2 regions of the Paenibacillus apis genome follow, and region 1 is predicted to be linked to the other one. Evidence: riboswitches for the same ligand, from Rfam matches in the RefSeq annotation. Region 1 holds a riboswitch; the other holds the start of a gene.

Region 1 (15,315 bases):
TGTGATGGCTGGTCAATGGTTCCCGAAGCTCAGCGTCTACGAGCCTGCCGGAACGAGAGGCCGAACTGCCGAGGGATGGAACCTTCATCAGTATCACGGCAATTCTGAATTTTATTCCGACTTCGGAATTTATAGCGTGAATATCGATGTCCCTGACCATTATACGGTCGCAGCCACCGGCTTCCAGACCAAACCCGCCGTTCGAAAGGACGGCCGCAAGTCGATCCAGTTCTACGCGGATGATGTGCATGACTTCGCATGGTCGGCATCTCCTGATTTTGTCTATGTCGAAGAGCCCTTCTCCTCCTCCGAAGTGCCCGGGGTACGGATCAAGCTGTATCTCGACCCCAAACATGAGGATTTAAAGGAGCGTTATTTCTATGCGGCCAAGGTTGCCCTGGCAAATTTCAGTAAGTGGTATGGAAGATATCCTTACTCTACCCTATCCATCGTCGTGCCTCCGGAAGAAGGCAACGGGGCGGGCGGGATGGAGTATCCGACCTTAATAACCGCATTCGGCGCATCCAGCGATTCCCCCAGCTATGATGAGCTGGAGCGCACAGTTATCCATGAGATTGGGCATCAATTTTTCTACGGAATGGTCGCAAGCAATGAATTTGAAGAGGCCTGGCTGGATGAAGCCTTTACCTCCTATGCGGAGGATAAGCTAATGGAGCAGGAATTCGGCATTCAAGCCAACCTGCCTGTTCAGTCCGCTATCATTACTTCGCCCGTATCCCTTACCGAAGTAGCTTGGAAGTACGGATCGGGAGACAATTACGCTAAAAATGTATATTATCGCGGCAAGCTGATTCTGCTCGATATTGAGCGTCAGGTCGGGGCGAAGACGATGAAGCGAATCATGTACAGCTATAGCACCAAATATCGCTTCAAGCATCCGACTACGGCCGACTTTGAACGGATTGTTGAGCAGACAACCGGACGAAGCTGGAAGAGTTATTTCAAGCAATATGTATACAACGGCGGGATGGCTGATTTTGCCGTGGAGAATATTCAGGTGCAGGAGATCGCATCTAAGGAAGGAACGCCTTTGTACGAATCGGTTGTTACCATCCGGCAGCTGGGCAGCGATGCATCCAAGATTCCTCTGCTGTTCAGCTTTAAAGACGGGCATACGGAGAAAAAGGTCTGGAACGGGGAAGGCGAACAGATCGAGCTGAAGCTTCAATATAAGGAGCCGATCGATTTTGTTCAGATTGATCCAGACTATACTCTGGTGCTGGAGAACAAGCATATCAACAATTATCTCAAACACGAGATCCAGGAACCGGTTGAGACTCGGACCACCTTAAGTGCTGTGAAATTACTCGAGTCATTGCTTGGGCTGCTTGTATGGTAAGGGAATCACCGAATTACCCTTGGGAGGGAAATGCTATGACCTATGTTAAACAAGGATGGGGACTTGTCCGAAGCCAGTTTCCCTCTGTCATCATCCTGTTTCTATATCAGCTGCTATGGGGCTTCTTTCTTTACCGGATTGTAAATATGGCGGTTATCGCCGTGTTATCCCGGTATCCCGATCCTCCGCCGACCGAGATCAGCCGTCTGCTGTACGGGTTAGAGGCACAGCTTGAGCTGCAGCATAATGCTGCTGTTCATCAATATCTGTGGATACTCCTTGGCATGATTGCCATACGGCTGCTGCTCAGTCCCCTGCTGGAATCCGGCATACTCTACGGACTGCTCCCGCAGGATTCCCGAAAGAGCGGTCTTCCCTTCTTCCGGGGAATGAAGGAATTCTGGAGGCCCGTGGCCCTCTTTTACTTGCTGGAGCTGGCGCTCTTGTCCCTTCCCTTCTTCTGGATCGGACCACGGCTGCTTGATCAATTGCCGTCACTTATCCGTGAAAGCAATCACTTCACCTCTCTTCTACTTATTAGCGGATATTTGTTGATCTATTTGATCTATGGCTGGCTAATTCATCAAGTTCTCCTGTTCATCAAATTCGGGTACCTCTTCAAAGCCGGACTCTGGACGTCTGTGCTGATCTGCTTCCGACACATGCTCCAGGGCATCTTGATCGCAATCGTGCTTGGCAGCCTAACGCTAGGCATATTCCTGGTGTTCGGCCTGTTCTCCTGGATCTTTACCGGGATACTGGCTCTTGTCCTACAGCAAACCTATCCTTTTATCCGAAGTCTCTTCCAAGTCTGGAATGTAACCTCTCAATATCGGCTCTGGCATACTAGGTCACAGAAAGGTTAAAAAAAATTTACTTTTTAAAAACCCTTGCCCCTCAAGGCCTCCGAGTGATTTCGGAGGCCTTGAATGCCGCTTGGGCCTATAAATCTTGCGATTTAGCCATTGCCAAAATATACTTGCCTTTGCTACAATAGCAACAGAGCAAATTCAGTAACAGTTTTGTCATTATTATTGTCATCCTTGGCAGGGATCTTCCTCCAGATGTCGAAATAATATTGCGACAGAAGAAAATCGAGCCGAATTCCCTTCACGGGGAACGGGGGAACCACTTTGGGTGAATTGATCTCGTAACAGAGGGATCATAGGGAGACCTTCAACCGAATCCTTAAGCTAACCTCGTAGGCAGTGGAAGGAGTTTTACCTTGAAGAAGCAACTCACAGCAGCAGCGGTAAGTTTAGCTATCATGTTTACACTCGGGGCTGGCAGCGCTTTCGCGGATTCCAAGCTGGATTCCGCTATCGACGAAGGCCTCGGCAGTAAATACGTCTCTGGTGGTACAACTACCAGCGGCTTTGACTGCTCCGGATTCACCATGTTTGTCTTCTCCAAGATCGGCATTAAGCTGCCGCATCAATCCGCTTCCCAATACAAGATGGGAACGGCTGTAGAAAAGGATGAGCTGATCGTTGGCGATCTGGTGTTTTTCAACACCTCAGGTAAGGGAGTATCCCATGTTGGGGTATATGTAGGGGACGGTAAGTTCGCTCATGCTTCTTCCTCCAAGGGCGTTATCATCAGCAAGCTGAGCGAAAGCTACTACGTGAAACGTTATGTTGGTGCTAAGCGCATTATGAGTACGGATAAGTACGAAGAAGTAACCAGTGAAAATACTACGGATCATGACGATGTAGAATAAGTCGAACGAGGCCCGCAGGAATTCTTAATGAATTCACTGCGGGTCTTTTTTATTCACTTAAGACTATTTACCCTGTTTCCGGCTGGCTTAACCAGTTCTAATTGACCTTTTTTAGCCAGTTTTTATGATAAGCTTGCCAAGACTGGATAGGCTTTGGTAGAATAACTTAGGCAATAGTAACAACTTTGTAATCATTGCAGTAACCATTGCAGCTACGTCGTTCTTTTCGGGTGCAGACTACTAAGAACAGCCGAATTCCCGGCACCCGGGAAACGGGGGAACCACTTTGGGTGAATTGATCTATACATAAGAGATCATAGGGAACCTTCAACCGAATCCTTAAGCTAACCTCGCAGGCCTTGGAAGGAGCATTTACATCTTGAGAAAAGCAATCATTGCAGCCGCAACAAGCCTGACCGTATTGTTCACCATGGGAACGGGAAGCGCTCTTGCCGGAGAATCCACACTGACCAGTGTCGTCAATTCAGTCTATGGCACACCGTACAAATACGGTGGAGTTACCACTACCGGCTTTGATTGTTCCGGATTTACACGGTACGTCTTTAAGAAGCTTGGTATTGATCTGGCTCGGGTCTCGTCTGCCCAATACAAACAGGGCACAGCCGTAGCCAAAAGCCAGCTGCAGGCAGGCGATCTGGTCTTCTTTAATACGTCGGGCACAAGCGGCCGGGTCACCCATGTAGGAATTTACCTTGGAGACGGGGAATTCGCTCATGCCTCATCATCAAATGGAATCAAGATCGATAGTCTGGACAGTTCTTATTACAAAAACCGTTATGTCGGAGCAAAGCGGATCCTCAGCAAATATACTTATGCCAAGTATGCTGTAGAAGCCTAATGATGTTCATCCTGCCGCAGCGATTCTTGCCGGAATCGACTGCGGTATTTTTATTGCTACATTCATTAAACGCAAGAATTCTCAAAAAGGTTACTTGCTATATCCTATTTTTTATTTATGAGCTTACCTTACCCTTCATATACCCATACTCTGGAAAACAAAACAACCGAAAACGCCTTTACAAGCGACCCATTTCCCGTTAGAGTGAGTTTAAAAAGGAATGGGACCCACTCCTGTCGAAGATATATTCTCTATCGCTAAAGGAGGCGCAAAGATGGAACAACCTGCCGTACCATTTCGTGTTGTACCAATGGAAGAAAGCCATGGGGCCGATATTTGTACCTGGAAATATGATTCCCCTTATGATGTGTATAGCTGGCTCCCTTGGGAGCAGATGAAAGCGCTTGATGTAGAGTTCGGCAACCCCACGCTCCGCGCCCAGCAATACGTCTCTTTACTGAATCCGCAAGATGAGCTTGCCGGGTTTGCTCAATATTTTCCCATGGAGGGCGTCACCAGGCTCGGAGTAGGTATGAGGCCGAACCTGTGCGGTCATGGTCTGGGCAAAGACTTCGTCAAGGTGATTGTCGCCGAAGCCAAGCGGAGAAAGCCGCAGGATGTGATCGATCTGGAAGTGCTGACCTGGAATACCCGGGCCATTCGCGCTTACCAGAAGTCCGGGTTTGTGATTACAGACCTTTATGAGAAGATGACTCCGGGAGGAATCTCCAAACCCTATTACTGCATGGTATATCGCGGATAACCTCATTATGCTATCTGCTGTGATCAAGATCACGATTTGTTGGTGTTTTTTTTGGAAATCAACCAAATTCGTTACTTTTTTTGACACAAAAGCTATGATCAGCTGTGATGTTCCGTTATAATGGAAGGAGCAGCTTACATAGAAGGGACGAATTGGAATGCAAAAGTGGATCATGAGCGGATTACTTGCGGTGGCTTGCATCTTTGCGGCCGCGCTTATGTTTACCTTGCCAGGCCGGGATCAAGTCGCCCAGGAAGAGAAGCCTCAAATGCCGGCCGTTACGCTGAATGCAGAGCAAGCCGAGACGATCGTTAATAATAACTGTATCGCTTGTCATGGAGATCAGCTTCAAGGTGCAAATGCTCCTGAACTGGCTCATATCGGCTCCACACTATCTGCAGATCAACTGTACAGTATTATTACGAAGGGTAAGGGCGGTGGGATGATGCCTGCCTTCAAGGATAAGCTGAAGGAAGAGGAAATTGCCAACGTAGCTTTATGGCTGTCAGAGAAAAAATAGCTCGCACATAAATACGCCCGCCGGATAACGTATCCTGGCGGGCGTTCATCTTGCAGATCATGGAGAAGGGCAAAGCGGACTAGCCAGCCGTACGCTCCCGTTCAAATGCCTCATTATATTGATGCGCTTCCTTAATATCCAACGCCGTAATGCCTCCTTCTTCCCAGGAGGTCAGACGCAAGGTCACTGTCTTGTAATCAATCGTGATAAAAGGGTGATGATTAAAGGCCTCTGAAATCGCCGCAACCTCATCGACAAAGGCGATTCCTTTCATAAAGCTCGAGAAGGTATATTTTCGTATAATCCAGCGTCCCTCTTCCAGCTCCCAGCCTTCAAGCTTCTCCAAATGCGCTTCTACCTCTTCCGGTGTAAACGGCATTTTTGTTCCCCCTATTCTACCTCAATACATTCTATCATCGGTTTATTGTATTCACATTCATCGGTGTTCATGCCTGGCGTACGACGTATCATCTGGTGCGCTATGCAGCCCGGAGGTGTCTGCTTGGTTAGCTTCTATTTTACCATGTCAGCCTGCCGAATCCAAAACCGCTGCCTCAAATCAACATGACCGAGGTCAATTCCTCTTCACCAATCAGAAAATTAATCCGATGCCCTTCCGGATCATGTATAACTACGGCACTGCCCACTTCAATCACAGGCTCTGACCCAAGTCCATAGAATAAGTCCTCAGCCAGCGCCTCTTGCACCTCGGCCTTCGCCTCTTGATCCAGCTGCTCCCATTCCGATACTTCCATTTCAAAGAAAAGATAGCAGTCCTGGATTCGGCCAACGGCCTCCGTCAAATCCTTCAAAATATATTCATAATCTCTTCCATGTTTTACTCCCACAGCGAATATACCCCTTTCTATACAGTCCTAAAGGCCTGTATTCTTATTATACCGGAAAAAGCACCTTAAAAAAAAAGGCTGTTCTGTCGATAAAATAGATAAACTGGTATTCGGCTTCAATTTAACTGTCCCAGCAAGGATGCCCAGGGGCATGAACGCCAATTCAATTCTCTCAAGGACGAGGTGTGCAATGGAAATCTCAACTATTATTGGACTTATTCTCGGCTTCATAGCGCTGATCTTGGGAATGTTTTTAAAAGGAGCGCCTGTTGAAAGCCTGCTTGAAAATCCTGCGGCATTCGTAATCATTTTTGTAGGCACCGCCGCAACTCTGTTCGTAGGCTTTCCAATGTCGGAGCTTAAGAAGTTCCCGAAACTGATTATGTTAACGATCGTTAAGCCAAAGATGATCAGTAAAGCGGAACTTATCTCCATGTTCATGGAGTGGGCTACTATTACCCGCCGCGAAGGCTTGCTGGCACTCGAAGCCAAGGTGGAAGAAATCAATGATGATTTCTTGCGAGGCGGCATGCGGATGATTATCGATGGTAATGATCAGGAATTCGTTCAGGACGTATTGACCGAAGATATTGCTGCCACAGAGGAGCGGCATAAAGCCGGGGCTCTGATCTTCTCCCAGGCAGGGATGTATGCGCCAACCCTCGGGGTACTCGGCGCCGTGGTCGGCTTGATTGCTGCCCTGGCTGATATGAGTGATATCGATAAATTGTCCCATGCAATTGCCGGCGCCTTCATCGCTACGGTCTTTGGTATCTTCACAGGTTATGTCATGTGGCATCCAATCTCCAACAAGCTGAAACGTCTGTCTAAGAAAGAGATGGAGGTGAAGCTCATGATGGTGGAAGGGCTTCTGTCCATTCAATCCGGTGTATCGACGATTGCTATCCAGCAGAAGCTGGCCGTATTCTTGACCCCTGCGGAGCGTGCGGAGATTCTGGAAAAGGGGGTTGGTGCGGGTGAGCAAAAGGAATAAGAAACACCAAGACCACGAAGAACATGCTGACGAAAGCTGGCTGTTGCCCTATTCCGACTTAATGACCCTTCTGCTTGCGCTGTTCATCGTACTCTTCGGGATGAGTAATATCGATGCCCAGAAGTTTCAGGAGATGAGTGAAGCGTTCCATAGCGTATTAACGGGGGGCAGCGGGATCCTCGATCACAATGCTCTTCAGAGCAGCACTATTAATGGGATTAGCGACAGCCAGTTGCCCAAGACTTCTACAGACGGTCTGATGAACCAGAAGAAGCAATTGATGCAGCAGGAGCAAGAAAGCCTTGAGGCCTTGAAGAAGCAGCTGGACACTTATATTGAAAATAACGGCTTAACAGACCAACTCGATACCAAGCTTAATCAGTCGCAATTAATGATCACGATTAGCGACAAGGCGCTCTTCCCGTCAGGAGAAGCGGATGTGAAGCCCGATGCCCGCGTATTGGCCAAGGCAATCTCTACTCTGCTTCAAGAATTCCCTGACTACGAAGTGATCGTGTCGGGCCACACGGATAATGTGCCAATCTCAACGGCGAAGTTTCCGTCCAACTGGGACCTCAGCTCGGCCCGTGCGCTTAATTTTATGAAGATTCTGATCTTGAACGAGAAGCTTGATCCGATGAAGTTCAGTGCGATCGGTTATGGTGAATACCATCCCGTTGCCAGCAATGACACCAATGTGGGCAGAGCACAGAACCGCCGAGTCGAGGTCTCCATCATTCGGAAGTATCAGGATGGCGATCAGCAGATTGGGCTGCCGGCCACGAAAGAATAAATTCGTAAGAGAATTCCCTGCGGCTTCTTCAATTCAGCCGCACGATAAAAAGGGCTTATTCATCCAGATCTGTTGATCTAGTGAATAAGCCCTTTTGTTATCTTACGCTTACAGCAGCTTGTAGTTCAGTGCTTCGCCCAGCTCCTGCTTCTCCTGTGGAGTCAGGTCGCGCCATTCTCCTAGCTTCTGGTCTCCAAGATGGATATTCATAATCCGAATGCGCTGGAGCCTGCGAACCTCATAGCCAAGCGCACTGCACATACGGCGGATCTGCCTGTTCTTTCCCTCCATGAGAATGATCCGGAATACACGGTCTCCGACCCGGGTCACCTTGCACGGCAAGGTCATCTCACCAAGTATCTTCACGCCTTCTCCCATGGCTCTCAGGAACGAGGGAGTCACCGGGCGGTCGACCGTAACAATATACTCCTTCTCATGCTTCCCTTCCGCACGGAGAATCCTGTTTACGATATCTCCATCGCTCGTCAACAGAATCAGACCGTCTGAATCCTTGTCCAAGCGGCCAATCGGAAAGATGCGTTTCTCATGACCGACAAAATCCACGATGTTTCCTCGAATATGACGCTCTGTCGTGCTTGTTATTCCTGTTGGCTTATTCAACGCAATATACACGTGCTGCTCCAGCTTCTCCTGAAGCGGCTTTCCGTTAACCCGGACATCATCGCCGTCTTCCGCCTGGCTTCCAAGCACTGCAATCTCTCCGTTAATGGTAACCTTCCCCGACTCTACAAGCCTATCGGCTTCTCGTCTGGAGCAATAGCCTGTCTCACTAATAAATTTATTAATTCTCACGCTTACTGTCACCCTTCATTGCTTTACTCATCGATCTACGATCCGTTATCCCGCCGCTCCTGACTCTTCGGTCTGGAGTTCTCTCTTGGCACCCGGGAGAAGGATTGTAACCCGAGTTCCCTTACCAAGCTCGCTGTCAAAGCGGATCTTTCCCTGATGTCCTTCAATAATCCGCTGCGTAACCATTAGCCCCAGCCCGGTTCCTTTCTCTTTGTTCGTATAAAAAGGCTCCCCCAGCTTCTCCAAGCGGTCCTTGGAAATTCCCTCTCCCTCGTCTTCTACACGGATAACTGCATTCCCGTTATCCTCTTCTCCGACAAATAGAGAGATTTTCCCGCCGTGAGGCATAGCCTCCATGGCATTCTTCAACACATTGATAAAAACCTGCTTCAATTGATTCTCTTCACAGTGTACCAGAACTGGCGTCGAGTAGAAATGGGACTCAAATTCAATATTATGTAGATGCGCCTCGCTGTCCAATAAGGAGATCACGTCACCAATCGTAAAGCGGATATCCCTGATCTCAAACTGAACCGCCTGCGGCTTCGCCAGAATCAGAAATTCACTGACAATCAGATTGATTCGATCCAGCTCAGACAACATGATATCCGTATGGAGCTGATTGATGCTCTTGGAGCGCTGCTGCATCTGCAAGAATCCCCGAAGGGTCGTAAGCGGGTTGCGGATCTCGTGAGCTACGCCGGCAGCAAGCTGGCCTACTGTCGTAAGCTTCTCCGATCTGCGCAGCAACTCCTCCATCTTATTATGTTCTGTCATGTCTCTTGAGATGCTGATAAAAGCTACGATAAGTCCATCCTCATCATACACCGGCGATTCGCTAATACTGACATGCACCTGACTGCCGTCCTTGCGAAGACGTACGGTCTCTGTGAGCACGAACGGTCTGTCCCGCTCAATGGCCTTGTACCATCCGCTGCGCTCATCTGACGAGGTGGGAGGGATGAAGTCTAATCTGCTGCCGACAATCTCATCAGAGGTCCATCCGTACAACGACTCAAACGCTTTATTGATCCGCGAGATCGTCCCATCCAGATCCGTGACATGAATGGCGTCCGCCGTCTGATTAATGATAGATTCCAGATGCTCGCGCATCAGGCGATTCTCTTCATTTCTCTGCCGGAGCTCTGTCATGTAATGATTCATGTTGTCTGCCATCTGGTCCATCTTCTGTGCCAGCTTGCCGACCTCGTCGTTGCGCTTCATCCCGATTCGGGCATCGAAGACACCCGCTGAAAAATGATTGACCCTGGATAAAATATGCTGCAGCGGCCGGATAAGCTCTCCAGCCATCAAGTAGCTGATAAATACGACCATAAGCAACAATAGCACCGAGACGCTTAGCTGATCCAGCATAAATTCGGACAGCACTGCGGTAATAGATCTGTAGCTGGAGACTACCCGTATGACGTAAGGCCGGTCTGAAAATTTTACCGGAATATAGCTCTCAAGCACCCGTTCTCCATTCCATTGAATCTCATATCTTAAGGGCTCAACCTGATCAGCGGCTGCAACGGCACGAAAAAAGGTGGTTTCCTCTAGTTCATCCGACTCGCCAAAAAGGCGGGCTGACTCCCGCCTAGGTGCATAAGGATCAATTCCTGAAATATCAATCAGGCTGTCATTGGCTTCCATCGTCTCCCGGACAATGCGTTCCGTACTCGTCATTTGAAGCGCGGTAGACAGTGTAGTAGACCGAGCCTGCGGGTTCTGTCCGCCGATATATTCATATACCGCACGGCTCTGGCCGATCGCAAGCGCAATCTGCTTCGCCACCAGCACGGCATTGCTCTCACTGGCTCTCTGGAGGCTGTCCCGGGTAGAGAAGTAGCTTAGAACTAGGTTCAAGGAAAGAAGAACTACGGCAAATATCGTCATCATTAGAGAAAGCTTTATTTTTATGGACATACAAGCCTCCTCAGGGAAATTAGTTGGAGAATTCTGGGTAGTTCGACATCAATTTCATCATACCTATAAGTAGGTCATTTGCAAAGACGTTGAAATTCCCAAATGTATTGCCTAGAATAAGAAATTATACCTAACTATTATCTATAGAAATGTCCTTTATAAACAAGTTATCCACATATTATAGACATATTAACAACTCACAAACTGGATATGTGAATAGAATCGTGGATAAATTCGTACTTATACACAGTATTGTCCACAGTGTGTTAACAACGAATATTTGTTCGTTGGATTTTGTGTATAATAGATTAGCCGAGGGGGAGTGAATGTCCATGTCGACTTCGTTATTTCCTGCGCCTCCGGAATCTGCCCATCCGCATGAATATTGGATGGAGCAGGCTATTGCAGAAGCCCGGAAGGCAGAGGAGCTTGGAGAAGTGCCTATTGGAGCAGTAATCGTATTTGGAGATATGATTGTCGGACGGGGATATAATCTGCGGGAGAGCTCTCGCGACGGTACCGCCCATGCGGAGATGCTTGCTATTCGTGAAGCCAGCAATACCCTGGGTGCCTGGCGGCTGCTTCATTGCCGGCTGTATGTGACTCTAGAGCCCTGCCCTATGTGCTCTGGAGCAATCGTTCAATGCCGCCTTCCTGAGGTGATCTATGGCGCTTCAGATCCCAAGGCGGGCTGTGCAGGTACGTTGATGAATCTGTTGCAGGAACCGCGTTTTAATCACCGTACGGAAGTATTATCCGGCGTCCTGGAGGAAGAATGCGCCTCTCTTCTGACAAATTTCTTCCGCAAGCTTCGCAAAAAGCCGGCACACCATCATCATCATTAAACTTAAAAGAGGGCTGCCTTCATCAGGCAGCCCTCTTCCTATCCAAAGTGCGGTCCTAGTAGCCCAGCCCGCCCATTTCCTGTTCGAATTGCTCCATGGTAATTGTATCCGTCGGAATTCCAATCTCGAACGTTTGCTTCTCGTTAATCTTGCTAAAGGAACTGTTGAACTGGAGTGCCAGACGTACCGTGTCATTTGTAGAAGGATCATTGAACTCCAGATCAATATTCGCATCCTGATAGACAGGATAATCCTTCTTATCAATGGCCGTATTTAATGTAAGCTCATGTACACTCAAATACTCCAGCATCTCATCCAGTGCTGCGCCAATCTCGCTCTGATTTTCCTCTTGCAGTCCTGTTCTGACCTCCTCGATCTGCTCAGGCGTCACACCGATCAGGGACCGGTATTCTTCCTTCTCGATAATATCGAGCAGCTTCGGGGTAACCTTATGAATCAGAATCTCCAGGGCTGGCTTGACGTTATCGTTCGTTACCGAGAATTGAACAACCTGCTTGGCGGAGATGCCCTCAGGAAGCCCTGCATCCTTTGGATCAACATTCTTGAAGTATGTCGCTTCATCATATTCCGCGAACACAGCGCCCGTGATCTCCCCGGTCAGCTTCTTCGACTTATTAGGGTCGAACATTTCAGGGTTGAACTCTTGGCCGGATTGCTCGATCATTTCTTGCATATCCATCACCAGGAACTTGCCTACAACCGTATCCGGCAACGGCAAGAACGGAATGCTTGGAATTTTGATATACAGCTTATCCTCAGTAACGACCATAGGAACCTTAATGGTGGTCGACATGTCGCCGGTAAGCTTGATTTCGAGCGTAAGCTCCGACTGCATCGGGTCTTGCTGATAAATACCGCTAATGTTGATCTCTGCATCCTTCAAAATGGAGAATACAGCCCCTACCTGCGCCGCAGTATACGAGGACGAATCATCAGAAGTGTAACTCAAATCGACAATTTTAATCTGATTGTCCATGACGTAAGACTCCATACTCAAGGCTTGAACAGCTGCGCTGCTCAGCGCCTCCTTGGGGTCCTTCTTGCCTGCGCATCCTGTCAGCACCAGTACCAGGGTGAATAACAAGATGAACGCCGCCTTATAACTCCTAACCAACATAAATACTCCTCTCTGTCCAATAAGACAAAAAAATTACAAACACTCCCATATATTAAACCAATATGCGCTAAGCGGAAACCCTTTTTAGAAAAAAGAGTTAATGAATTGCATTCTTCTTGAACCGTCCGCCCTTAACATCATGGATATTTCCTACAGCCAAAAACGCATGCTGATCGAAATGATTCACGATTTCCTTAAGCTTTGCTTCCTCAAGCCGCGTAACCACACAGAAAATAACCTTCTTAGGGTCGCCCGAAAATCCGCCCTCACCGCTCAGATAGGTTACACTACGGCCAAGACGATTGACAATAGCCGCGCCGATCTCATCAATTTGTTCACTGATAATCCATACCGACTTCGACTCGTTAAGACCGTCCACGACGATATCGATAGTCTTGTAAGCAATATAATAAGCCAGCAGCGAGAACAGTGCGCGTTCCCAGCCGAATACAAAGCCTGCACTAAGCAAAATAAAGAAGTTTATAAACATAATAATCTCGCCGACAGAAAAGGCAGATCTGCGGGAGAAAAGAATCGCAACGATCTCCGTTCCATCCAGCGATCCTCCAAAACGAATAACAATCCCGGTGCCGAGGCCCAGAAGAATGCCGCCAAAGACAAAGGCAAGCAGGGTGTCCGTGACAAAAGGATCTACCGGATGCAGCAAATAAGTACCCGCCGACATGACAGAAATACCAACCAGAGTAGAAATGGCAAAGGTCTTGCCAATTTGCTTATAACCAATGATCAAAAACGGAAGGTTAAACAAAAACAGAAAAATACCTAGAGGGAGTTCTGACAAATAAGAGGACATCACAGAGATACCGGTAATTCCGCCATCTGTAATCTTGTTCGGTACGAGGAAAAGCTCCAGGGCGACCGAGACGATAATGGCTCCAATTATAATAAAGCTGAATCTCATAATTATATTGCCTACTGATCTCTGCTTATGCTGAGATGCAGCCTTGGAAAAGGCCTCTTCAGCAGGCATTTTAGCATCCACGATGTTCAAAGGGCATCACGATCCTTTCAGTAATATAGCTCTCTCCATATCTCCTCTTCCACTTCCGTGTTATCATTTTTTTACAAGTCCTCTCTTTATTATGACATTTTATGAGCAAGCTGTCTTCCCTTATTCAAATTTGGCAGAAAAAAACCCGGCCTCTGCCGGGTCACTAAACCGTTACTCCGCTTCAGTCTCAGCTGCCCTGCGGATTGTTATGACGCACGTGGTTCCGGTTCTTCACCTTCTTCGAGCCTGACAGCGGCTCCGGGCCGCCTTGGCCATGTTCCCGATGCTGGCTGGTATCCGGCTGCGTTCCTGGCGTGGTATAGCCCTTTGGCTTGGTCATATGAAGAACACCTCCATTCTCCGATGGTGTGTACTGCCTCTGTTATCGTGCGGCATCTTGACCGGGTTTATGCAACATATTATGAACGGGAAAAATACTCAATGAGAATAGGGTTGATGTCATCAGCCATTTCATGATTAATCCCATGCCCTGTGTCCTCGAATAGACGTCTGTTCATTTGGTATGTCTGCAAAACCGCCCCGCCTCCAAGGATATAGAACGGATCTCTCTCCCCGATCAGATAGAGGGTCTTCCCGCGAAGGCCATGAATCTGGTCATTCGTAAAGGTATTCACCTTATGAAAGCTCATGGCCATGTTATTATAGCCCCGTAATAAATATGTATAATGCTCCACGATCAACGGATTGTCGGTAAAGACGGCGGTATTCTTCCCGGTGAGCTTGGTTAGCAGCTTAATGACATTCTTCTTGGTAGGAAACAAGGCTTCCGGCAGGAACACCCGAAGCATGGTCTTCATGGGATGTCCGGCCGATTCTGCGGGTACACCGGAGGCCATAGAGACGACTCTTCCTACTCGTTCCGGTCTATGGACGGCATAATATTGGACGAGATATCCTCCATGAGATACGCCGGCGAGATCAACCTGCTTAAGCTCCAGGCCATCGAGCAGATCATCAATCCATTCCGCGTTTTCAAACTCTTTCGTGTAGTTCTCATTGGGAATGCTTTTCCCGGGGCCGCCCAGCGTATCTACGGCATACAACCGAAAATGAGGCGCGAGCGCAGCGGCATTGTAAATCCACATCAGCGCCGAATCATCTCCGACACCATGAAACAAAACAACCGGAGGAGCATCTTCTCTGCCGAATACATTGATATGAGTAGTCCCGTAGCGTGTAGGAACCTTAACGGGAAGAACCTCGGTGCCCCACGCTTCAAGCAGACGGTCATAGGTATTCAGAATGTTCTCCTTAGCTTTTCTCGTTCTGTAGATTTTCATTTAATGTCCCCCCACACCGATATACTGACTGAAAAATCTCCCTAGTAACGATGACAGCTCAAGCTGTGCCAGCGTTCTCTCCTCACTCGTCGTCTCGACAGTACCGGAGAAATATTTGTGGAACACATAAAGCACCTTGGACTGATACTCCGCAGCCAGTTGCTCCACGTCGTCTCCTTTCATCCAGCCCTTGTCTATCATGAATGAAAACACCCTCTTATGGTGATCAAGAGGGACACTGAAGAGTAGTTGTCGATAAAGCTGAGCTGCTTCGGAATTTCTCTGCTTCTCTATCGTCAGCATACGGATCAGTTTATTGATCTTCTCCTCCAGCAAATAGCCTTCCAGATAAGCGATTCCGGCAGCAATAAAATTCTCGTGCTCAACCTTCGGAACAGACTCCAAAGCCTGAATGAACTGCTC
Region 2 (15,315 bases), on a different contig from region 1:
CTTCATGTCCCTCCAACTGTTATACCCCCCGTCGGATTCTGTACCACTCTGTATCTAATATACACTATAATCGAATACTCAGCCAAGGCAGTTCTTGTCACCCTCGAAGCTGTCTGATCAAGCGGCACCAAGTAATAAAAAAACGGGCCCGCTTATTCCGGGTCCGTCTTTTTCATCCTCGTTTGCGCTCACATGCCTTGCTTCTGTTTGCCTTCCTTCAGCCATTTGCTCTCCCATTCCCGGTACTTGGCGCGGCGTACCTCCTCAAGCTTTTGCTGCTTCTCTTCGTTAACGCCAAGAATAAAATGCAGATGCGCTCCGATGACCAGAAAAGCAAATAACGCCCATACAGCGCCAAAAGCGGAAATCCAGCCGGCTCCCGGCTCGAAGGATATCATCGGCAAGGCATATACCAGCATAGCAAGCGCGATAATCAGATACATGAAATGCTTGAGTTTATTCGGCTTCTTTACCGTCTTCATATTGAACAGCAGCTCCTTCTTCATCGAATCTATATTTCTACTCTATGAAGGATGCTTTGATAATATGAATATTAGAGGTGGTTCAAAAAGTCATCTTTTGATCACGAAGTGTTCCAAGAGGTTGATTCGACTTCGAATCTTGCGTTCACCCTAGAAGTCCGGTACTCATGCAGGGTTCTCCTACACTCCGTTCCTCCTTCTTCGGGTTCTCACAACCTTCTCGGTGCTAAAAACCTGACTTTTTGAACTCGCAATATTACATTTGGGTTCCGTATAAATGCTGGAGGCTGTCGGTAATGATCTTATTGATATCTTGAATCGCCACACTCAGCCGGCGCTCGGCTTCAAACAGTCTGCGAATCCCAAGGTTCATGCTGAGCACCTCAAATCGCTTTTCCATCGTCTCCATCTCTTCTTGGGAGGGCATATTACCCGCCATCATCATCTGTTGAAGCTCATTTTGCCGGTTGCGAAAATCATCAAGCATCTTCTTGCTTTCCGGATCCGCCTCTACCAGCTTCATAGCTGACTCAACATCCTCAACTTCCTTGCTCTCACGCAGCGCCTTCGCCAATTCATTTGCCTTGTCATAAATATTCATTAAAGTTCATCCTCTCAAATTGTTCTTTGTTAGTCCTTACCTCGTCCAAATAATGAACAGCGCCTGAATCAGACCGATCATCCCGCCCAGAAGCACACCAAGCCACGTAATGGCTCTGAATTCCTTGCCGGATAAGCTAAGAATAATTTCCTCCAATCGCTCGATCGGGAACTTCTCAACCTGTTCCTGCACCAGGGACGGAAGCCGGATCGCTTGAAAAGCAGCAGGGAGGAGTCCGCCAATCAGTTCAATGGCCTTCCCGGTAATAGACGGAATCCATCTATCGGCCTTTTCCTTCCAAGGAGCGATCAGTTGTCCCACCTCTTGCTGTTCAATCGAGCGAATCCAAGATTCCACCGGCAGCCGTTCACTTTGTTCCTTCAGCCAGTCTAACGGTTCCTGCTCCACGATAAGCTCCAGCAGCTCACCGATCTGCTGTTCACCGAATTGCTCCAGCTTATCACGGATCATGCCAACCAGTTGACCTTCCAGCTCTTTTCCGTGAAGGGTGCGCAGCAGCACCGGTGTCAGCTTGCGTACCAGCTTATCCTCATCCACGAAGATTGCTGCCATCGCGCCGAGAAATCCGCCTGTTTTGTCCACCAGTTCACCGGCAAGCTTCGTCAGCAGCTTCTGACCCGCTGATGACAGCAGCTCATCCTCAAGTGAACGAATTACGATCTCAGCTGCCTTCTCGCTCCAACGCTGGCGGTTCTCCTCCGTCCATCCCGGTACAACAGCCTTTAGTTGACGCGAGCCCAAGTCTTGCTTTTCCCATATTGCTCTCAATGCCCGGTTAGCAGCTGATCTTCCTGCATCGGACATTTCCAGCTTGAGCGATTCCCATCGATCCTCTGTCATCCACCGCAGCAATATTTCCCGGACCGTCGATTGGCTATCGGCTAGCTGGAAGAACGCTTGCTTGATTCGTTCCTCAGCTTGCGCTCGAAAGGAAGGCCGCACCAGAAACTCTTGAACTCCTTCGGGTGTGACCAGGTATTCAGCAACGACCTTCCCCAGGGATTTTGCGATATCATCCCTTCTTTTAGGGATCAGTCCAGGCGTGAAGGGGACATGCCACTTGCCAATATATACGGGTCTTCGGGGATGAAACAACATTTTAATCGCGTAATGGTTAGTGATTCCGCCTACAAATCCGGAGACAACTAACGTCACGAGCACATACAGCCAGTCGTCCACCTTGAATTACCTCCTTCGTGCTGCCCGGCAAATGGCCCATGGGTAATCACCAAGGGTTCCGGGTTCTCATATGATGCATTACATGCGCTTATGCAGATGAACTAATTGTATCCAAGACCATCAAGCCCCAGGCTTGGAAGGAGATTCGCTTCATGCCCTCCAAAAAGTTGAAAATCCAAATCATGAGTCCAAACCTACTTGAAAGCGACTATGTTGTACTCGGTGATCAGTTGATCAAGCAATGGCGAATACCGGTTCATCATCGTATGCAGCTGGTATTCGGATCGCTGCGGCAAACTGTCAGAGTCGTGCCGTTGTCTAAGTTTGACGGAATACGAATCAGTCAGCAGCTTGCCGCTCAAATGGGAGTTCAGCCCCGCGCTTCGCTGCGGCTGACTTATCGTCCTCATTCGACAACCCTGCAATTCGGGCCGCTTCTTGGTGTGCTGATCAGCAAAGACTACCCGGATTCACCGGAGCGTCCCTTTGGTCCTATTACGATGTTCTGCAAGGAACTCGTCAATGCCTGTCAACTCCAGGGCGTATACGTGTACTTCTTCACGACGGACCAGATCGGAGCCAACTCATCCAGCGTGTCCGCCTGGGTCTATGGAGACGGATGGAAGAAGTCCCAAGTGCCTGCGGCCGATGTATTTTACAATCGTCTAACCTCAAGAAAGCTGGAGAATAAACCTAGCGTACAGCATTTCCTGAAGGAAGTAAAATCCCGCTATGGCAGCCACTTTTTTAATGAGAAGTTTCTGGATAAGACAGAAGTATTCGATGCGCTCTCCAGAGACCCCAGTATTTCAAAATACTTGCCGGAGTCCTATGCCTTCCAGGGTCTGCAAACGCTCAAGGCCATGTGCGCCAAGCATCCTGTTGTGTTTTTGAAGCCGATTAAAGGCAGCCTTGGGAAAGGAATCATTCGGGTATCGCGGCTGGAAGGAGGAGCCTTCCAGACCCAGACTGCCCAGGTAGGGGGAACCCGGCGGCAGGCTTATCCCAGTCTCGCCAAGCTGTATACCTCATTATCCGGAAAAATGAAAGCTACCCGTTATCAAATCCAGCAGGGGCTTTCTCTCATTGAAGCAGATCGCAGACCGATTGATTTCCGCGCCCTGGTTCAGAAAAATTTGTCCGGAAACTGGAATGTCACTTCTATAGTTGCCAGAACAGCAGGAGGCCATCATTTCGTCTCCAACCTGGCTCGCGGCGGATCCTTGAGCACCGTTAAAGAAGCCGTGCTCAAGTCGTCGCTGCCCCCCAATTTGAAAGGGAAAATTCCTTTAAAGCTGCGCAAGGCCGCCTTGTATATCGCAGACGCTGTCGACCATCAGATCCCTGCCCACTTTGGCGAGCTCGGTATAGATCTGGCAGTGGACAACACGGGACATATCTGGCTGCTGGAAGTCAATTCAAAACCATCCAAGAACGACAATACCCCTATCGGGGTCGGTAAGATTCGTCCGTCCGTCAAGCAAGTGGTTGAATATACCCGCTATCTGTCCGGCTTCTAGGAGGTGCTTAGAATGATCAATAAACGGGCACGCGGTATGGTCGGGGTTCTGGTGCGTGAAGCGGACGGGATGCTTCCCTTCTCAGAATCGGATTATTGCAGAAAGCTGTGTCTGACCGGTCATCGCTGCGGGATGAAGGTCTTTGTGTTCACCCCCTCTTCGGTTAGTGCTGACAAATTCTCGATCCGGGGATTCGGCTTTGAGAACGGAAGCTGGCGGCAAGGGGTATATGCTCCGCCTGATATTGTATATGATCGTTGTTTTTCGTATGACCGAAGAACACTTCATCGCAAGCGCATCGCTATGAAACGGCTTGCTGAGGTTCATCAATTCAGTTATCTGACCCGCGGGCTCTCGGGAAAGTGGAATGTTCATCAGGCCTTGCTGCAATGTCCTGAGCTGGTTCCGCATTTGCCAGATACTTTGCCATACCGTACGAAATGTCAACTGGAGCAATGGCTCGATTCCCATCAAGGAGAAGCTTTCCTCAAGCCTCAGCATGGGACGCATGGAAAACGAACCTTGCATGTTATCAGCCCATCCGTCTCGGAAAAGCTTTTGTTAACCGGGCGGGACGGGCAGAATCAGATTCTTCACAGGAAGTTTCAATCCCGTCAAGAGGGCCTGAACTGGATTCATTCCTTTATCGCGAATCGCCCCTATATTATGCAATCCTATCTGGAGCTTGTAACTTCAGGCAGAGAGCCGTTTGATATTCGTGCTTTGATGCAGAAAAATGCCAGAGGCTGCTGGGAACTCACCGGAATGGCGGCCAGAATCGGTGCCAGAGAGTCGCTCACCTCAAATCTGCACGGAGGGGGAACCCCCTTGCAGGCGGAGTCGTTCCTTCGCTCCGAATTCGGTATGGGACCGGGAAGCCGTATTGCGGACACGGTTCGTAAGTTATCCGGGAAGATCCCGGTCTGTCTGGAATCCCGCTTTGGCCGGCTGGCTGAACTAGGCATCGATTTTGGAGTCGACCGGGCGGGGAATGTCTGGGTGCTGGAGACCAATTCGAAGCCTGGCCGTTCTTCCTTCTTCCGGATCGGGGATGCCGCCAGCGCCAGGAAGAGCATCGAAAATCCGATTTTATATGCCCGTTATTTGCTGCTGAGCAAACCTTGAATAAGGCACGTAAGACTTTTTTAGGAGGAAAAATTCATGAGTTTGACTTTTTGCAACGTCCATTTCACGCAGCAGCCCCAAAGGGTCGTCTACGTGTCCGGATCCTTGATGAAAAACTTGAAGCTGTCGGGAAAAAAATCGGTTCATCTCAAGTTTGGCGGTGAGCGGGTTCCCGCAGTAATCAAGCCGATTAACAAACCGGGGAAGCATCTGTATCTCGCATCCGGGATTCGCAGGGAGATGCGGATTCCGAAGGCCGGCAGCGTCTTTCTTCGCAGCCTTCAGGAGGGAGAAGTTCAGATCGGACCGCTTATCGGCGTTCTCTCCGACGGTCCTACCTCCTCGGCAAGCAACCCCTTCGGCTCCCGAACCGGATTCATCAGGCAACTGCTGCGTTATGGCAGCAAGCGATCTTATATTTTTGCGTTTACTCCAAGAGATATTAACTGGGACGATGAATCTGTGAATGGTTTTTTCCTGAATGAGGCCGGAAATTTTGTCCGCAAGAGAGTGCCTCTCCCTGATGTTGTATATAACCGGCTTCCCAGCCGCCGTGCGGAAGTAACCAGTTCGATCACCCAATTGCGTGAACGATTCATCAGGCGCCGGATTCCATTCTTTAATTGGAGCTTCTTCAATAAATCTGATGTATACCGCATGCTGGAGAAGGATCAGATCGTTAACCGGTATGTTCCGGAGTCCGTTATGAACCCGTCGCCGGAGCAGATTCGGGACCTGCTCGACAGGCATTCCTTGATTTACTATAAGCCGAATAACGGAAGCTTGGGCAACGGAATTTACCGGTTATCGAAGCAGAGCAAGAGCGGCTACTATGCCAGATACCGGAAGCAAGGAAGAAATGTGCTCCTTCGCTTCAGCAGCTTTCCCAGTCTGATGCGAACCCTGCAATCAAGACATGGCCGAGCGCTTCAGGGTTATGTGGCTCAGCAAGGAATCAGGTTGATCGAAATCGATAGCTGCCCGATTGATTTCCGTTTCCATATGCACAAGAATGGGCGTAATCAATGGGTCGTCGTCGGGATCGGGGCTAAGAAGGCAGGTAAGGGCAGCGTCACAACTCATTTGAAAAACGGGGGATCGCTGCTGACTCCCGAACAAGCGCTTAACCGCGCCTTCGGCTCAAGGGCGGAGGAAGTACTGAGGAATGCCAAATCAGTTGCGATTACCTTGGCCGAAGCCATTGAGATTCACCACCAGCACCTGATAGGCGAGATCGGGTTTGATATCGGAATCGATAAGGAAGAAAAAATCTGGATGTTCGAAGCGAACGCCAAGCCGGGAAGATCTATCTTCAAGCACCCCTCCCTCCGGGCTGAAGGGAGAGCATCGGTCGAGCACATCCTCGAGCATTGTTTATACCTCAGTAAATTTCGGAGGAGGGAAGCCTGATGAACCAGGTTTCAGGTGATCAGAAGCCTGTCGTGGCGGTGCTGACGATAGAAGATAAGGCGGAGCAATTCCGCGGCAACCGGGCCAACTTCCGGGATATTCTCCGTACAGGCAGAGAATTGGATTTTCCGGTCTACGTATTGACTGTCAAGGACCTAAAGCTATCAGCAAACCGGGTCAAGGGATACGCATACAGCCCGGAAGAAAAGGAATGGAAGCGGCAGTGGTTCCCGCTTCCTCAGGTAATCTACAACCGGATCCCGCAACGCGAGGATGAGAAAAGACCCTCCGTACGAAAAAAAATAGCTGCCTGTCTAAAACATGCCAACATTCATTTGTTCAATCCTTTCTTCTTCAATAAATGGGTGCTGTTCGATTGGCTCAAAAAAAATCACAGCACCCGTACCTTGGTGCCGAGAACTAGACGGCTGCGCTCGCCGCAATCGCTGGAAGAGATGCTTCTGCAGTATCGCAGTCTCTATCTGAAGCCTGAGAGTGGAAAAGCCGGGAAAGGGATCATGCTGCTTCAGATCGATGAGAGTGAGACGAAGCCCTACCGCCTTACGATTCAAGGTGTCAAGCAGCGCAACATTGTATACAGAACCGGCAAGCTCACATTGCTCTGGAAAAGGATCAAGCGGGAAACCGAGAAGACACCGTATATTGTTCAGCAGGGTATCGAGCTTGCCTCTTATAACGGACGCCAGTTCGACATTCGTACGCTAGTGCAGAAGAACGGGAAAGGTACCTGGCTCGTCACAGGCATAGGCGCACGCTTGGCTGGCTATCACCGGATTACCACCCACGTTCCCCAAGGAGGCAGTGTCGAGGATCCGGAGAAGCTGCTCATTCCCTCTTTCGGTCAAGAGACGACAGGCTATCTTATGAATCGGCTGAAATCAAGCGCCGTGCTCATCGCCAAACAGATCGAGAAGGCTTCCAGAAATCAGCTCGGAGAGATGTCGATGGATTTAGGAATCGATACGGATGGGAAAATCTGGTTTTTCGAAGCCAATGCCAAGCCGATGAAATTTGATGAACCCCATATCCGCAAGAAGTCATTGGAGCGTGTATTTCAATACAGCCACTATTTATACAGACAAGGGAAGTTATAATCCCGGAAACGAGGTATCTCATGCTGATCAAGGAATGGCAGCCTGAAGAAGGGAGGAACTGGGAACTTGAGCATGGTCAGCTTCTGTCCTTTGTCCAGAGATATACCCGAGGAAGATTACCTGCCGAAAGCTATTATCAACTGATGAAGCTGTCCCAGAGCAAGCTCCTAGCGCCAGGCTCCTCTCTCCTGTTCGCCCTTGTTCGTACAGAGGAGGGGCCTCTGCTCGCCGGACTCTCCTGCCTTACAAATCAAGGCAGGGGGGTTAGCATTGTCGTTGTAAACCCGTTCTATCGGAACCGCGGAATCGGTTCCTCTCTGCTCTCTCGTCAGCTTGCCCGCTTGGGCGAGGTTACCTGCCTCGTTGCCCCGGATAACCCGGCGGGCTTGCAGATGTGTCTGAATGCCGGATTGTCGGTCACCCGGATTGTACGGTGCGCTAGCGGCAAAACACTTCTGGAATGCTGCGGAAAACTGGCGACGGATGCGGATAGCACTCATTTATCCCTCTATAGCCTGCACAAACCCGATAAAGTAGGTGATTAACAGATGTCTCAGCCGGTTCTGGGGATTCTGACTTTATATTTAAATGACAAGAAAAGGCTTGAGGAAAGACATGTCTATCAGAAAATGATTATAGAGGGCGCCAAGCTTGGACTAGATGTATACGTATTTACTCCTATGGATGTTCATGGAAAGAAATCTATGATTCATGCACTCATCTATGATCCCGGAACAAGAGCCTGGTCCCGAAAATGGCGCGAATTTCCCGACCTTATCTATGACCGCTGCCGCATCCAGCGAAGTAAAAGATTCGAACAGCTTAAACAGTTCAGACATCGTTACGGGCACTTAAGATTCCTGAACCGACCGCTACGGGATAAATGGACGATTTATCAATTACTCTCGAGAAAAGCCTCCTTCCGCTCCTACTTGCCGGAGACGGTTTTGTTCCAGAACAGCTCCGATCCTGTAAGGCTCCTTCACAAGCACTCCTCGATTTATGTCAAGCCGATTAACGGTACCGGCGGACGCGGCATTTTACGACTGGAGCGGCTGGAGAATAACATGGTGCTTGTTCAGGGACGCCGGCAAAACCGGTCCATTATTCCTGCACAAAAGCTGCCGATCTCGCGGCTTGGGTCCTTGCTGCACAACTGGAAGGGCAGCAGCCGCTTCATTGCCCAGCAAGCTATTCATATTAAGCTGCCTGACGGGAAGGTGCATGATTACCGGATGCTGGTACAGAAAAACGGTGAAGGTCAGTGGGAGGTTACCGGGGGAGCAGGAAGAGTCGGGCCTGCACGAAGCGTTACCTCCAATTTACATGGCGGAGGCAGAGCCATCCCCATGAACAGATTACTAAGCCATTCCGGCCATTCCGAGGAAAAGCGGAGCCAGATCAGACGGACTGCAGAAAAGCTGAGCCTGGAGGTAGCGGAATATCTGGAATCATCCATCGGTGCCATCTGTGAGCTTGCTCTCGACTTGGCGATAGACCGAAGCGGCAGCGTCTATATTCTCGAGGTCAATCCCAAACCGGCCCGAGAGGTATTCATGCAAACCGGGGATAAGGAGGCTTACCGCCGAGCTATTATCAAGCCGTTGGAGTACGCCTTGTGGTTATATAACAGAAAAGCCGCCCCTTCTTCTTCTTGAAGGGAGCGGCTTATTCGAACTCTCTGCTATAGATGAGACTGCTCATACAACTCAAGCAATTCTTCAAAGGATGAGATCAAAATATCGGATCCCTCCAACTCATGATCATGACCAAAGCCGGCGTAGGCGCAGCCAATCACCGTCTGGTGATTTTGCTTGCCTGCCTCCACATCGGACGAACGGTCCCCAACCATCCATGCCCGGTCCACGCCATGGCGGTCCAGCAGCAGCTTGACCAGTTCGGTCTTGGATGCCGTCTGATATTGGCCGGCACTGTACAAGCCTTCAAATAAATCCGCTATGCCATGTGCTTCCGCAACGCCATTTACGTAATGCTCAAGACCATTGCTCGCAACAAACAACCGAACTCCCCGCTGTTTGAGCTTGGTTAATGTATCGGCCACGCCTGGATAGAGCTCGGTCGGATGAGTCTTTAAGCCGGCAAGCTCAAATTCAAGCAGCAGTTCATCAGCCCGTCGATGAACCGCCTCGCTGCTATCCGGAATCACCTTTTTCCAAATATCCTCCAGCAGCATTCCGAGACAACTAAGCATGAGCTCCTCAGGGGGCGTCGCTCCTTCATAGAGCTTCTCCAGCCTTAACTGCTCAAACACCTGATGATGCACCGGTATGAGCAAGGTTTCCGTCTTAAACAAAGTTCCATCCATATCAAAGATAATCGCTTCCGGCTTTGGCAGCCCTGGCTGAATTGTCATTCCCATAATCCCTCCGTCGATATTTCTTCATCCATGATACCTTGTTTGAAGGGATGTCTCAACGGAATTATTTCAGTTCAGGGAAATCTCTTTGAGGATATTCCCATTAAAGTCCAGCACCTTAAATTCATCAGCTTCCATCAGGCCGTAGGAATGAGGCCATTGCTCCTTGGGAAGTGAGATAGAGCCTGGGTTAAGCAAATATATGCCTTCCCGCTCCTCTGCTACAGGAATATGCGTATGTCCCTGAATAAAGATGCTGCCTGCTTCGAGAGAAGGCAGATTGTCCATGCTGTGAATATGACCGTGAGAAGCAAAAATCCGCCGCCCCTGATCATAGATCTGTACATGATCGCCCATCATCGGAAATTGCAGCAGCATCTGGTCCACCTCAGCATCGCAATTACCCCGCAGCGCAAGAATCCGGTCCTTATACTGATTGAGACGATCAGCTACCTGTGCAGGGGCATATTGCTCCGGCAACGGGTTCCGAGGGCCGTGATACATATAATCTCCAAGCAAAATGATCCGGTCGGGCTTCTCCAGCTCTACCTGCTCAAGCGCCTTATTCAGCCAATATAGCGAACCATGGATATCGGAAATAAACATGAATTTCATTTTCAATAACTCCTTGTTTACTTTTTGAAATGATATGGAACCGTCGTTACAATCAGGTCTCTCCGATACAACAGGAACGCCCGGATCAACAAGCTGGACTGATTGTGAAGCGCATTATGCCATCGTTTCTTCGGAATAAACTGCGGGATCAGAACTGTAACCTGAAAGTTCGACTCCTTGGCCTTGTATTCCACAGTATCGACAAACTTGGTTAACGGCTGGATAATGCTTCGATATTGGGAGTATAGCGTCACCAGGCGAACATCAGGCTGCCAGTGGCTCCATTTTTCTTCAAACCCTTTTTCGCTTTCCTTATCAAAGGCAACGTATACCGCAATGATTTGATCCGGATGGAGCGATTTTGCATAATTCAGTGTATTCTCTACCACATGCGTAATCCCTGCAACCGGAATAACGAACACATTCCCCTCAATCGGTTTATGAGGCTCACAGGAACTGATCCGAAGCTGGTCCCCGACATCCTCATAATGCTTATGAATACTGCGAAAGAACAGGACGATGAGCGGCAGAAAAATCAGCACCGGCCATACCTGTGGAAACTTGGTGATGAAAAATATTATCATAACAAGAAAGCTGATTGCAGCCCCGATGGCATTAATCGTCAGCTTGACTCTCCAGCCCGCAGGCTTCTCGCGGAGCCATTTCACAAGCATGCCGGTTTGAGCCAAGGTAAACGGAATAAACACACCTACCGCATAGAGCGGAATCAGATGCTCGGTTTGGCCTTTAAACATAATAATCAGCAGGATCGACGCGGTTGCAAGAAACAGAATTCCATTCGAATAGCCCAGTCTGTCTCCTCTTACCGTGAACATTCTGGCGATGTATTTGTCTTTTGCCAGATTGACTGCCAACAGCGGAAAAGCCGAATACCCCGTGTTAGCTGCAAGAACCAGAATCATCGCCGTAATCCCTTGAATAATATAATACATGATTCCCCGCCCAAAAGTAGCAGAGGCAATCTGGGATACAACCGTCTCCTCTGTCTTTGGAGAGATCCCATAGTAATAAGCTAGAAATACAATTCCCGAAAAGAGGATGGCCAGTAAAATCCCCATAGCAGCAAGTGTCTTGGCCGCATTGCTCGGGGCCGGAGACTTGAAGTTTGGAATAGCGTTCGAGATCGCCTCTACTCCCGTCAAGGCAGAACTGCCTGAAGCAAACGCCCTTAGCAGCAGGAATAGACTAAGCCCGGCTATCGGCGTGCCAAAGGATGTGTGAAGCTCCGGAGAGATCTGGCCTGTCAGCACCTTATAGAGACCGACTGCGATTGTTAGAAACAAAATAGCGACGAACAAATATACCGGATAGGCCAGCACCGAAGCGGACTCGGTAAGCCCCCGAAGATTCAAAATCGTGATTAGTACGACCAAGAGGCACGCGATCAGAACATTATACCCGTGCAGAGATGGAAATGCTGAAGTAATCGCATCCGTACCCGCCGAAATACTTACTGCGACAGTCAAAATATAATCGACAAGCAAAGAGCCCCCCGCAAGAAGACCGGAATTGACTCCAAGATTCTCTTTGGATACTACATAGGCCCCGCCGCCATGAGGGTAAGCGAAGATAATTTGTCTGTAAGACAGGACAAGCGCAACAAGCAACACCAAAATGCCAACCGCAATCGGAATAGACAACCAGTATGCCGCCGCCCCCAAGGCCATCAATACCAGCAGAATCTGTTCCGGTCCATACGCTACGGAAGAGAGCGCATCAGAGGACAGGATCGCAAGAGCCTTCGTCTTATTCAGCTTCTGCTCACCAAGGTCTTTCGATTTTAAAGGCTGACCGATTAAGACACGTTTGAAGAGTGTAAACATAGATGCAACACCACCAAGAATTAGAATAAAATCTCGGATTGAGGCTGATTGTCCGGTTGGTCTTGTATTTACGCAGCAAAAAACCGCAGAGGAAAGAACCTCTGCGGCCATATGAACTGGTCACAGTATCATCCTCTCTCGAACAACGCTTACGAGGTTAGCTGTCGGATTAGGGTAGTGAGAGTCACCCCTCCGCGGTTGCCTGCCGTACATTAAATCTCCGGTTGATAGCTTCCGCGGATTCACCCCACGCACCTTACAGAATAAAAATCATTCCGCTCAAGGCGCATTCGGTTCCCCCGTTTTCCCCGCCGTGACGAGGAAATTCAGCGAATCAGATATCGAATCCAAGAGTGATATTACTCCTATGGCCTGATAATGTAAATCCTTGAAAATGACATGAAAATTCAGATTTAATTACTTTTTAATCAGGGAAGCGCTTACTTGATTATGGCGCTTTTATTATCTCGGTTTATCCTGCATTTGATTCGTTTTTCTATGGAAACAGAAGAAAGAGGGTGTCACAAAGACGTAGATGGTCAGGGCCCCTTTTTCAATGTGAGGTTACACCGTGGATTGCGAAACAATTGCCGATAAGCACTAAAATTATTGGCGGGCGGCTTCCTCTCGCTCCCCATTGATCAAAAAGCCGCAGTGGACACAAGAAACCAAGGAGTCAAGCGAGAGAAGGCCGCTATACTCCTTGGTTTCTATATAAATATCACTCTATTTTGTTATTAAGGGTGTACAGAATTTGGGGACACCCTCTAAAAATCAAGATATTATTTTTGATTCAGACGGTACCCGCCGTGGAATACCGGCCCGACATATTCATTGAATGCATAACCTGCTCTAATCGCCGCCGTGACAAAATCCTTGGCTTTAGCAACAGCCTCTTTTACGGACAACCCCTGAGCAAGCCCGCCTGTAACGCCTGCGGCAAATGTGCAACCCGCCCCGTGATTATGAGCAGGCTCGATCTTTTCTGTCTCGAATATGACATATTCTGTGCCATCATAGAACAGATCGATCGCTTTGTCGCCTTCAAGTGCCTTTCCGCCCTTTATAACAACATTCGCAGCGCCACGATCATGGATAAGCTTGGCAGCTTCCCTCATATCATTGAGATTAACCAGTCTTCCCTTGCCGGACAGCACGCCTGCCTCGAACAAGTTTGGTGTAACAACCGTAGCGAGCGGAAGCAACAAATCCCGGATTGCATCTGCACTCTCAGGGTTGAGTACTTCATCTTCCCCTTTGCATACCATTACCGGATCAATCACAACATTTTTTTGCTTGTTTTGTTCAATGCAGCTTTTAACGACTTCAGTAATAGCTACGCTGCCCAGCATTCCTGTCTTCATTGCGTCAACAGGGCCTCCGGCAAACACGGTCTTGAGCTGCTCCGCAACCAGTGACGCCTCTATCGGATACACACTGTGGTTCCAGTCCCGGTCTGGATCCATGGTTACGATCGTCGTCAAGGCGCTGAAACCGTAGGTGCCATACTCCTCGAATGTTTTCAGATCCGCCTGTATTCCTGCACCACCGCTGGAATCACTTCCGGCAATCGTTAAAGTCTTAACAATTTTATTCATGGTCATGCTCCCCTTTGCAATTAGCGTAGCGATAGCTAAGCTTGATTCTGCAATCCATTGTAGCATTATTTTCAATGAATTCACGAATTATTTTTCATTTATTTCAATTTGGATTGAGTCGTGTTCAGTTATACTAGATTGATACTCTCATACAACTCAGCAGTTGCATGATCTTGAAAAGCAGAATAAGCGCCCTCGCACAATACGTGAGGGGCGCTTGTTCTTTGATTATATAAGTTGAACTATAGAAGGTTCACAGAAATGGCATAAGTGTGAAATGTTCTGAAGTGAGTAACCACACTTCACACGTTGCTCCTGCGTACGTTCATTAGTTCAATGATTCACACTACGGTTTGCGCCGCATCAATACGCGCTTGTGTGGCATTGAAGCATTTCTTGCACACCTTCAAGGGCTGGCCGGAGCTGGTTGTCTTCGTGTACAGCAGCTTGATTCGCGTGCTTCCGCATACCGGGCAGGTGCCGCGGCCTCTGGAAGGAAGCGTCCATAATGATTTTCCACGTTTATTTTTGGCCATCTCATATCCCCTATTTCTAGAAAAATTTCTTCTGATCCCGATTATCCTTCAATATTTCTACGGCTTCACGGAAGCGCAGCGAATGAACGATTTCCCGTTCCCGCAGGAATTTCAGGCTGTCCTGTAAGTCGACGTCATCGGTCATATCAATTAGCCACTGGTATGTAGCCCGTGCTTTCTCTTCCGCCGCAATATCTTCATACAGGTCGGCAATCGGATCGCCTTTAGCTTGAATATACGTTGCTGTCCAGGGAACACCGCCTGCATTCTGATAGAATAACGCCCTGTCATGACTGACATAGTAAGCCCCCATGCCTGCTGCATCGAGCTCTTCTACAGTCGCATCCTTCGTAAGCTTATAGATCATCGTGGCAATCATCTCGAGATGGGCAAATTCTTCTGTACCTATGTCATTCAGAAGTCCTATAACTTTATCCGGTATCGTGTACCTCTGATTCAAGTATCTCAGGGCCGCCGACAGTTCCCCATCAGCCCCTCCGTATTGCTCGGCCAGATATTTAGCCATGCGAATATCGCATTTTCCTACGCGGACCGGGTACTGCAATTTTTTCTCATATACCCACATCGCTTATTCATTACCTCCTTTGGCTGATGATCAGCATGGCGCTTCCCGCACTGCAGCACAGACTAGACCTGCCATGGCCAAGGGACCTTCGACCATTCCCACGGGAATTTGGAATAGGCACGGCCAAAATTTTGCAAAGGCCCATACAGCAATTGAAATTGATTCGCCAAAATGGTCCGCTCCTGCGTCAACTGGTTGAATTGTTGAATCGCAGCCAAATCATCGGGATGGGTATCCAGGTAAAGGTTCAACTCCACTAATGCAAAATCGAGTGCCTGCAGCTTCTCCAGCATTTCATAAAATTCA

What was found. Region 1 has a riboswitch for cyclic di-AMP ahead of KI362_RS24455 (C40 family peptidase). Riboswitches for the same ligand answer to the same signal wherever they lie in the genome.
Region 2: it holds a riboswitch for cyclic di-AMP, as region 1 does, so the genes downstream of both, KI362_RS11620 (APC family permease) here and KI362_RS24455 (C40 family peptidase) in region 1, are expected to answer to the same signal.

What each region holds. Positions count from the first base shown of each region.
Region 1 covers NZ_BORS01000030.1:3,834-19,148, forward strand. Annotated here, with positions in the region: gene KI362_RS24445 (M1 family metallopeptidase) at 1-1,360, shown strand, start outside; gene KI362_RS24450 (hypothetical protein) at 1,396-2,226, shown strand; cyclic di-AMP (ydaO/yuaA leader) riboswitch at 2,448-2,583, shown strand; gene KI362_RS24455 (C40 family peptidase) at 2,586-3,080, shown strand; cyclic di-AMP (ydaO/yuaA leader) riboswitch at 3,319-3,454, shown strand; gene KI362_RS24460 (C40 family peptidase) at 3,460-3,939, shown strand; gene KI362_RS24465 (GNAT family N-acetyltransferase) at 4,214-4,702, shown strand; gene KI362_RS24470 (c-type cytochrome) at 4,860-5,222, shown strand; gene KI362_RS24475 (4a-hydroxytetrahydrobiopterin dehydratase) at 5,302-5,601, opposite strand; gene KI362_RS24480 (hypothetical protein) at 5,777-6,070, opposite strand; gene motA (flagellar motor stator protein MotA) at 6,261-7,064, shown strand; gene motB (flagellar motor protein MotB) at 7,048-7,857, shown strand; gene rluF (23S rRNA pseudouridine(2604) synthase RluF) at 7,966-8,670, opposite strand; gene KI362_RS24500 (sensor histidine kinase) at 8,716-10,596, opposite strand; gene tadA (tRNA adenosine(34) deaminase TadA) at 10,929-11,441, shown strand; gene KI362_RS24510 (DUF6612 family protein) at 11,497-12,576, opposite strand; gene KI362_RS24515 (YitT family protein) at 12,677-13,501, opposite strand; gene KI362_RS24520 (small acid-soluble spore protein P) at 13,779-13,931, opposite strand; gene KI362_RS24525 (alpha/beta fold hydrolase) at 14,011-14,892, opposite strand; gene KI362_RS24530 (TetR/AcrR family transcriptional regulator) at 14,893-15,315, opposite strand, start outside.
Region 2 covers NZ_BORS01000007.1:63,743-79,057, forward strand. Annotated here, with positions in the region: gene KI362_RS11560 (DRTGG domain-containing protein) at 1-16, opposite strand, end outside; gene KI362_RS11565 (hypothetical protein) at 189-506, opposite strand; gene KI362_RS11570 (YlbF family regulator) at 739-1,083, opposite strand; gene KI362_RS11575 (DUF445 family protein) at 1,120-2,283, opposite strand; gene KI362_RS11580 (YheC/YheD family endospore coat-associated protein) at 2,436-3,803, shown strand; gene KI362_RS11585 (YheC/YheD family endospore coat-associated protein) at 3,816-4,928, shown strand; gene KI362_RS11590 (YheC/YheD family endospore coat-associated protein) at 4,965-6,338, shown strand; gene KI362_RS11595 (YheC/YheD family endospore coat-associated protein) at 6,338-7,453, shown strand; gene KI362_RS11600 (GNAT family N-acetyltransferase) at 7,474-7,998, shown strand; gene KI362_RS11605 (YheC/YheD family endospore coat-associated protein) at 8,002-9,111, shown strand; gene KI362_RS11610 (HAD family hydrolase) at 9,138-9,827, opposite strand; gene yfcE (phosphodiesterase) at 9,900-10,445, opposite strand; gene KI362_RS11620 (APC family permease) at 10,463-12,289, opposite strand; cyclic di-AMP (ydaO/yuaA leader) riboswitch at 12,420-12,631, opposite strand; gene thiD (bifunctional hydroxymethylpyrimidine kinase/phosphomethylpyrimidine kinase) at 13,072-13,887, opposite strand; gene KI362_RS11630 (hypothetical protein) at 14,229-14,423, opposite strand; gene KI362_RS11635 (manganese catalase family protein) at 14,440-15,009, opposite strand; gene KI362_RS11640 (spore coat protein CotJB) at 15,072-15,315, opposite strand, start outside.